2 regions of the Microbacterium sp. LBN7 genome follow, and region 1 is predicted to be linked to the other one. Evidence: predicted binding sites of a transcription regulator. Region 1 holds the regulator's gene; the other holds the start of a gene.
What was found. Region 1 encodes HrcA, which represses chaperone genes, less so after heat shock. Its sites were predicted from a motif close to TTNGCACTCGNNNNNNNCGAGTGCNAA; they were not measured.
Positions count from the first base shown of each region.

Region 2: a site for HrcA is predicted at 2,100-2,126, ahead of groES (co-chaperone GroES). Genes of this name have one in related genera too.

Region 1 covers NZ_CP147856.1:3,782,495-3,786,908, forward strand. Annotated here, with positions in the region: gene hemW (radical SAM family heme chaperone HemW) at 1-108, shown strand, start outside; gene LBN7_RS18305 (carboxylesterase/lipase family protein) at 110-1,531, opposite strand; gene hrcA (heat-inducible transcriptional repressor HrcA) at 1,646-2,677, shown strand; gene dnaJ (molecular chaperone DnaJ) at 2,715-3,830, shown strand; gene LBN7_RS18320 (16S rRNA (uracil(1498)-N(3))-methyltransferase) at 3,833-4,414, shown strand, end outside.
Region 2 covers NZ_CP147856.1:830,120-834,533, reverse strand. Annotated here, with positions in the region: gene LBN7_RS03975 (hypothetical protein) at 1-836, shown strand, start outside; gene LBN7_RS03970 (class I SAM-dependent methyltransferase) at 843-2,051, opposite strand; gene groES (co-chaperone GroES) at 2,212-2,508, shown strand; gene rarD (EamA family transporter RarD) at 2,653-3,585, shown strand; gene LBN7_RS03955 (ABC transporter substrate-binding protein) at 3,730-4,414, shown strand, end outside.

The sequences.
Region 1 (4,414 bases):
ATCGCCGACGGGCTGGTGGATCCGGTCGCCGCAGTGAAGGGGCGCGTCCAGTTGACGCTCCGAGGTCGGCTCCTCGCCGACGCGGTGGTGCGCGAGCTGACCGACTGACTCAGCCCGGCAGCAGGTCCAATCCGGTCGTCCGCCGCTGCGGCACCGTCGCGCTGATCGTGTCGAACACGCGCGTCCGGCGCTCGGGGCCGAACACCGGCCACCCGGGATCGCCGGTCTTCACGAAGGCGATCCACGACGCGTGCATCTCTGCGGCGAGCTCTCGCGGCGCATCCGGCCCGGCGAGACGCTGCGCCTCGGGATCGTCGAGGCGATCGAAGACGAATCCGAGTTCGAGCGCATGCGCCGCGCGGAGGTCGCGCACCGGGCTGTTCCACGCGAACTCGTACACGTAGGTCGGCGCCGTCCGCTTCTGTGCGAGGCGCGTCAGCGGAGCCCGCAGCAGCACGTCGGTGGCGAGCTGTCCGAAGATCTCGCCGGTCGACGCACCGGGGAACTCCGCACGATACGCCCGTACGGCAGCGCGCGGGATCCGCAGGGCGAGACGGGCCGCGAGGAGCTTCAGTTCGCTGATGCCGTCGAGCGCGGCCGGCGGGAACCACAGCCGGTACTCGTCGGTGTTGCTGCCGATGAGCAGTGGCGTGCCGATCTCGGGGAGGACCTCGTGCGGGGAGCGGGGGAGGGTCTCCGCGTCGATCGCGAACTGGAAGCCGGGGGCGCCGCCCAGCGGAGAGGAACCGGCGGCGTGCTGCCGCCTGGTCTCGAGCAGGCTGTCGGGGGAGATATCGGCGAAGGCCTCGCGATCGGGGCGGACCCCGAGCCGCTTCGCGAGCTGCACCGATATCCGGCCGGCCTTCCGCGGTGTCTGCGCCTCGAGCGGTCCGGATTCGATGATCGCGCGCGCGATGAGCGCGCGGGATGTCTCCTTCGCCAGGAGCCCGGCCACGATCGCTCCGCCTGCCGACTCGCCCATCACCGTGATCCGCGTCGGGTCGCCGCCGAACGCCTCGACCTCGCGGTGGATCCAGGAGAGGGCAGCGGCCGCATCCTCCAGGCCGAGGTTGCGGGGAGCGCCGTCGAGCACCGAGAAGCCCTCGGATCCCAGCCGGTAGTTGATCGAGACGAAGACGATCCCCGCGCGTGCGAAGCGCGTGCCGTCGTAGAGTCCGAGGGCCGCCGTGCCGCGTTCGAGGGCGCCGCCGTGGATCCAGAGCAGCACGGGCGCAGCCGCGGCATCCTCCGGTGCCCAGACGTTCGCGGTGAGGATGTCGTCGCCGTCGATGCGGACGCTGCCGAGGAGTTCGCCGATCGGACCGGGGTACGGCAGCTGCGGGGGAGTCGGACCGAAGTCCACCGCCTCGCGGATGCCGTCCCACGCCGCTGCCGGCTGCGGTGCGCGGAACCGGTTCGACCCGAAGGGAGCGGCGGCGTAGGGGATGCCGAGGAAGCGGCGGACGCCGGCGTCGAGAGTTCCGCGGACGATGCCGCCGGAGAGTATCGCGGTGGGCGTCGTCGTCGTCATGAGCGCCATCCTAGAGGGCGCCTTTCGGGGTATACCCGGCTGCGCGGGGTAGGATTGGCACTCGGGGCATCAGAGTGCCAGCGAGCGTCCGAGTGTCAGCGGAAGGGGAAGGCGATGGTCTCAGAGCGAGGACTCCAGGTTCTCCGTGCGATCGTGCAGGACTACGTCGAGACTCACGAGCCCGTCGGCAGCCGCTCCATCGTGGACCGCTACTCGTTCGGTGTCTCGGCGGCGACCATCCGCAACGACATGGCGCTGCTCGAGGACGAGGAGCTGATCACGGCTCCGCACACGTCGTCGGGCCGGGTCCCCACCGACAAGGGCTATCGCGTCTTCGTCGACCATCTGGCGCAGCTGCGGCCGCTCAGCGTCGCCCAGCGCACCGCCATCGAGTCGTTCCTGACCGCTCCCACCGACCTCGACGATCTGATGATCCGCACCGTCCGCGTGCTCACGCAGCTCACCGGTCAGGTCGCGCTCGCGCAGTACCCGTCCTTCGCCCGTGCGCACATCACGCACCTCGAGCTCGTGGCGCTCTCTCCCAACCGCGTGCTGATCGTCCTCGTCACCGACGCGGGCGGCGTCTCGCAGCGTTTGACTCCGCTCCCCGTCGACGTCGACGAGGCCGACACCGCGGTGCTCCGCGCGCGACTCTCGGCCCTGATCACGGGACAGGCGGTGAGCGATGCCGCCGAGCGGCTGCAGAACCTCGTCGCCGCCGACGACCAGACGAAGGACATCGCGCTGCGCACGCTCGCCGCCGTCGTCATCGAGGAGCTCGGCGAGTTCCGCCAGGAGCGACTGGTCATGGCGGGAGCCGCGACGCTCGCACGGCGCGAGCAGGACTTCCGCGGCAGCATCCACCCGATCCTCGAGGCGATCGAGGAGCAGGTCACCCTGCTGCGGCTGATGGGCGAGATGGTGACCGACGAGCATGGGCTCGGCGCGAGCATCGGCACCGAGAACGAGCCGTTCGGTCTCGGCGAGGCATCCATCGTCGCCAGCAACTACGCCGCCCCCAGCGGCACGGCACGGGTCGGCGTGATGGGGCCGACGCGCATGGACTATCCGAGCAACCTCGCGGCGGCGCGGGCGGTCGCCCGCTACCTGTCGCGGATGCTCGACGAGGACGAGGCCGGTCGCTGAGGCGACGGCCACGAGAGACACACGCAGAAAGGCGATTGTGGCGGACCACTATGAGGTTCTCGGGGTGTCCCGAGACGCTTCCACCGATGAGATCAAGAAGGCGTATCGGCGCCTCGCGCGGCAGCTGCACCCGGATGTGAACCCGGGCGACGAGGCCGCCGAGAAGTTCAAGCTCGTGACGCACGCGTACGACGTGCTCAGCGACGACGACTCGCGACGGCGCTACGACATGGGCGGCGGAGACGGGGCTGCGGGCAACTTCCAGGGCTTCGGCGGCTTCGGAGACATCTTCGAGACGTTCTTCGGCGCGGCTCAGGGCGGCGGCCGCGGCGGGCGCCCTCGCTCGCGTCGTGAGCGGGGCCAGGACGCGCTCGTGCGCGTGACGCTGGACCTCGGCGACGTCGTGTTCGGCGCGCATCGCGACATCGAGGTCGACACGGCCGTGCTCTGCGAGACCTGTCAGGGCTCGTGCTGCCAGGAGGGCACCTCGCCCGTCACGTGCGACATCTGCGGCGGTTCCGGACACGTGCAGCGCCAGGTGCGCAGCCTGCTCGGCAACGTCGTGACCTCCCAGCCCTGTGGCACCTGCGAGGGCTACGGCACCACGATCCCGTTCCCGTGCGGAACCTGCGGCGGCCAGGGGCGCGTGCGCTCGCGCCGCACCGTGTCGCTCGACATCCCGGCAGGCGTCGAGACCGGACTCCGGCTGCAGCTCCCGGGCTCCGGCGAGGTCGGCAAGGCGGGCGGCCCCAACGGCGACCTGTATGTCGAGGTGACCGTGAACGCGCACCAGGCCTTCAGTCGAGAGGGCGACGATCTGCTCGCGACCCTCGAGGTGTCGATGACGGATGCGATCCTCGGCACCGAGACCTCGATCCAGGGACTCGACGGCGAGGTCGATCTGGAGATCCGTCCCGGCGTGCAGTCGGGCGACGTGCTGACGATCAAGGGCCGCGGCATCACTCCGCTGCGCGGTTCGCAGCGCGGTGACCTGCGGGTCGGCGTGCAGGTCGTCACGCCGACGAAGCTCGATTCCGCCCAACGTGCGCTGATCGAGGACTTCGCGAAGAAGGCGAAGGCTCCCGGTCCGCAGCTGGCGCAGTTCCAGCAGGGACTCTTCTCCAAGCTCCGCGACCGGTTCCGCGGGCACTGATCGTGGCGCTGCACTTCCTCGTCGAGTCGTCGACGGATGCCGGTGTCGGAGACGTCGTGTCGCTGACCGGTGCCGAGGCGAAGCACGCGGCCGTGGTGCGTCGACTCCGCGTCGGCGAGGTAGTGACGGTCGGCGACGGCGCCGGAGTGTGGCTCGCGGGCGTCGCCGAAGAGGTGGCGCCGTCACGCGTCGACGTGCGCATCGAGGAGCGAGTCGAGCATCCGGCGCCCGCGCCGCGGCTGGTCCTGGTGCAGGCGCTGGCGAAGGGCGATCGAGACGAGCTCGCCGTGCAGGCCGCATGCGAGCTCGGCGTCGACGAGATCGTGCCGTGGCAGGCCGGCCGCAGCGTGTCGCGCTGGGAAGGCCCGAAGGCCGTGAAGGGGCGCGAGCGCTGGTCGACCATCGTCCGAGAGGCGGCGAAGCAGGCGCATCGCGCCTGGGTGCCCGAGGTCACGGCTCCGGCGACCACGAAGCAGCTCGCCGCGCGGGCGAGCACCGACCGCGTGCTGCTGCTCGATCCGACGGCCCCGGTCCGGCTTTCGGCTATCGAGCCGGATGGCCGCGATCTGGTGCTGGTGGTCGGC
Region 2 (4,414 bases), 1.2 Mb from region 1:
GCGCGGGCTGGGCGCTCTTCGCTCAGCGCCCCGAGGTCATCCCTCTCACCGAGGAGCAGCAGCAGCGGCGACTCGAACTGTACGAGCAGGGCGAATACGATCCGGGCACGCTGCGCGCGGTCGGGCAGGACGACGACGCCCTGGTCTGGTACGGCACGAGAGAGGACGGACGACTGATCTGCGTGGTGATGGACGTGCAGGAGGCGTCGTCCGACTCCTGCGAGGACCGCGACGCCGTCGGTCCGTTCGGATTGTCGACGTTCGTGATGGTGCCGGACACCGTCGATGCGGATGCCGATCCCGCCGTCGCCTCGGGCACCAGCGTGAACGTCTACATGATGTTCTCCACGACGGGCGAGCCCATGGTCTCGATCCAGCGGTGGACGCCGAACCTCACGATGGTGAACCAGTTCCAGGGCGACGAACGCGCCAGGGCGACGGAGCTGTTCGAGCAGGGGTTCTCGATGGGTCTGTCGCTGGTCGGCTACTTCCAGGACGAGCCGGTGTGGCTGGGGTCCCGGTTCGCCGACGGCGATGACGCGACCTCGTTCGAGCAGTGCATGATCATCGACGCCCCGAAGGAGCGCCCGGTGTGCAGCACGAACTTCGACCTGCCCGGTGCGGGGCTCTTCGCGGTGGTCGACGGGGTCGACGGCGGGGTCCCCGTCTCCTGGACGATCGGCGTGCAGAACACGCAGAACCAGACGCCGTTCCTCACCATCACGAGGGACTCCTCGTTCACGTCGCCCTCTTCCCCCGGCGACACGGTCCGCATCGAGTCCCCTCCGGGCGATCCGATCCGCGTCGAGGCTCCGCCGGACGATCCCGGCGAGTGACGGCGGTCAGGCCGCGGCGGGAACGCGGTCGGCGAGGATCGCCCGGCGCTGGTCGCCCACCCGCACGAGGATCAGCGTGGCCTCCGCGTCGCCGCGCAGTGTGAGCTTCCTGCGGAAGGCCGCGGGATCGACGTCGACCCCGCGCTTCTTGATCTCGAGTCGGCCGATCCCGTTCGCCTTCAGCACGGCGTTGATCGCCTTGGGCGTGGCCGGCATGGTCTCCCGCACGCGGAACGACTGCACGAACGGGCTCGTCACCGCGGCATCCGACGTCAGGTAGGCGATGTGCTCGTCGAGCATCCCCGCATCGAGGCTCCGCGCGACGTCGCCGATGAGCCGCGCACGGATGACCGCCCCGTCCGGTTCGTGCAGGAAAGCGCCGAGCTCGCGGACCGGAGCATCGTCGGCGTCTGCGCCGGAGGTCAGCTCGTGCGAGCGCTCGCCGCGGATCACGAGGGCCGCACGACGCACGCCTTCGCGCGCGAGAGCACCGCTCCACACCACCAGCTCGACCACGCTGCCGTCGGCGCTCACCCACTGCGCCTCGCTGTCGGACGGGAGCGCGTCGCGGTCGTGCGCGGGGCCGAGCTTGATGCCCGTCGGCATCCGTGCGGCGACGTCGAAGGCCCAGTCGAGGGAGGGGGAGTAGTCGTCGGCGGACACGCGTCGCGTCTCGCTGTGGCCGGCGGTGCGCCGCGCGGGGTCCATCCAGACGGCGCCGGGTGTCTCGCCGGGCACGTCGAGAGCTTCCTCCGCCGTGCCGTGACGGACGACCGCGGAACCCCCGAACGGGGCGAGGTTGTAGGCGGCGATCACCGAGGTGACCTCGTCGGCGTCGACCGCGAGCACGTCGAGTCCCGCGCCGGCGAAGGCGAGGGCGTCGCCGCCGATGCCGCAGCCGAGGTCGGCGACCCGCGTGATGCCGACGCTGCGGATGCGCTGCGCGTGCCGCGCGGCGACGGCGAGCCGGGTGGCCTGCTCGAGCCCCGCGCGGGTGAACAGCATCCGACCGGCGAACGCGCCGAACTTCGCCGTCGCCTTGGAGCGCAGGTGCGCCTGACCGACCACGGCGGAAACCAGATCGGGAGAGTGCCCTGCCGCGCGCAGACGGGAGACGGCGCGAGCGACCTCCGCGGTCGAGTCGAGGGCGCCCAGCTCATCGAGCAGCTCGAGCCCCTCGGGGGTCAGCAGGGCTCGCAGCTCGGACATCTCCACGACCTCAGCCTAATTCCCCCGCCCCCGTCGCCGAGCCGGCGGGTGGCATTGGCACTCGCATTGCATGAGTGCCAGCCGAGCGCATAGACTGGATTAGCACTCTCGGGTTGAGAGTGCGAACAAGTCTTTCGTGTCAGCGTCAAGAAAGAAGAGGTAGACCGTGTCGGTTTCCATCAAGCCGCTCGAGGACCGCATCGTCATCCAGCAGGTCGAGGCCGAGCAGACCACCGCGAGTGGCCTGGTCATCCCCGACACCGCCAAGGAGAAGCCCCAGGAGGGCGAGGTCGTGGCTGTCGGCCCCGGCCGCATCGACGACAACGGCAACCGCGTTCCGATCGACGTCGCCGTCGGCGACCGTGTCCTGTACAGCAAGTACGGCGGCACCGAGGTGAAGTTCGGCGCAGACGAGTACCTCGTCCTGTCGGCCCGCGACGTGCTCGCGGTCGTCGTCCGCTGAACCAGCGTTCCTCGGAAGGGACTCGGATGCTTCGGCATCCGGGTCCCTTCTGCTTTCCGCCAGACGGCGTCGGTTTCCTGCCGGACTCCTTCGGTCCATGGCCATGTGGCGTCCGCGGCCTGTCGCGCGGCATAGGGTTGTGCAGTGCCCCCTGAGACGACCCGCGCCACTCGGACCGCCGGAGTCGCCTACGCCGGCGGCGCCTATCTGCTCTGGGGCATCCTCCCGCTCTACTTCCTCCTCCTCGTGCCGACCGGGCCGTGGGAGGTCGTCGCCTGGCGAGTGCTGCTGTCGCTGGTCTTCTGCCTCCTGCTGCTGACGGTGACGCGCGGCTGGGCCGCCTTCGGCGTGATCCTGCGACAGCCGAAGCTCTTGGCCTGGACCGCGCTGGCCGGCCTCCTCATCTACATCAACTGGCAGGTGTTCGTCCTCGGCACCCTCACCGGTCATGTCGTCGAGACCAGCCTCGGCTACTTCATCAATCCGATCACCACGGTGCTGCTCGGCGTCTTCGTGCTCAAGGAGCGCATCCGCCGCCTGCAATGGGCGGCCATCGCCATCGCCGCGATCGCGGTCGTCGTGATCGTCGTCGCGTACGGCGCCTTCCCGTGGATCGCGCTGTCGCTGACGGCGTCGTTCGGCGTCTACGGACTGATCAAGAAGAAGATCGGGCCTGCCGTCGACGCCGTCAGCGGGCTGACGCTCGAGTCGTTCTGGCTGATCCCGATCGCCGTCGTGCAGCTGATCATCGTCGCGCAGACGCCCGCCGGAATCACGATGGGGGCGAACGGCTGGGGTCACGCCCTGGTGCTCGGGTTCGCCGGCGTCGTCACGGCCGTGCCGCTGCTGCTCTTCGCGGCGGGCACGCGACGCATCGACCTCACGGTGATCGGCATGATCCAGTTCGTCACCCCGGTGATGCAGTTCATCCTCGGCGTCGTGGTCCTCGGGGAGCCGATGCCGGCCGAGCGATGGGCCGGATTCATCATCGTGTGGATCGCGATCATCGTCTTCGTGGTGGACCTCATCCTGGCCGCTCGCCGGGGCCGCGCCGCCGCCGAGCCCGAACCGGTCTGATCCCCGGTCCTGTCGCAGGCCGGACTCGGTGTCGGATCGTTAACGCACCGAAACACTAGCGACCCCTGACGGCGTGTCCCACGCTCTAGTGTTAGAGCACCCGAGCGTGGTCACAATCCACGTTCAGTTACGCAAGGGAGCATCATGAACGCACTGAAGGGTTCGCGCAGCGCGAAGGTCTTCGCAGGGATCGCGCTTCTCAGCGCATCCGCAATGGTCATCGCCGGCTGCAGCAGCACTCCGGAGGGCTCGCCCTCCGAGGGCGGCGACAAGCCGGCCGCCGACCTGACACTCAAGCTCGGGTCTCTGCTGCCGCAGACCGGTTCGCTGTCGTTCCTCGGCCCGCCCATGGAGTCGGGCGTCGGACTCGCCGTCTCCGAGGTCAACGAGGCCGCCGCCGGCGTCACCATCGACCTGACCGCCGAAGACGAGGGCGACACCGACACCAAGGCGTACGAGACCTCGATCACCATGCTCCAGGGCGCGGGCGTCACCGCCATCGTCGGCGCTGCGGCATCCGGCGTCTCCCGCCTCATCCTCGACGGCAACGTGAGCGCCGGCATCCTGCAGATCTCGGCGTCGAACACCGGCCCCGACTTCACCGACTGGGATGACAAGGGACTCTACTTCCGCACCGCGCCCAGCGACCTGCTGCAGGGCGAGGTCCTCGGCAACCTGATCGCCGAAGACGGACACAAGACTCTCGGCGTCATCTACCAGAACGACGCCTACGGCACGGGTCTGTTCGACAACATCAAGTCGACCTTCGAGGGCGCGGGTGGCGAGGTCGTCGCCGACGCCTCTTACAACGTCGGTGACGGTCAGTTCG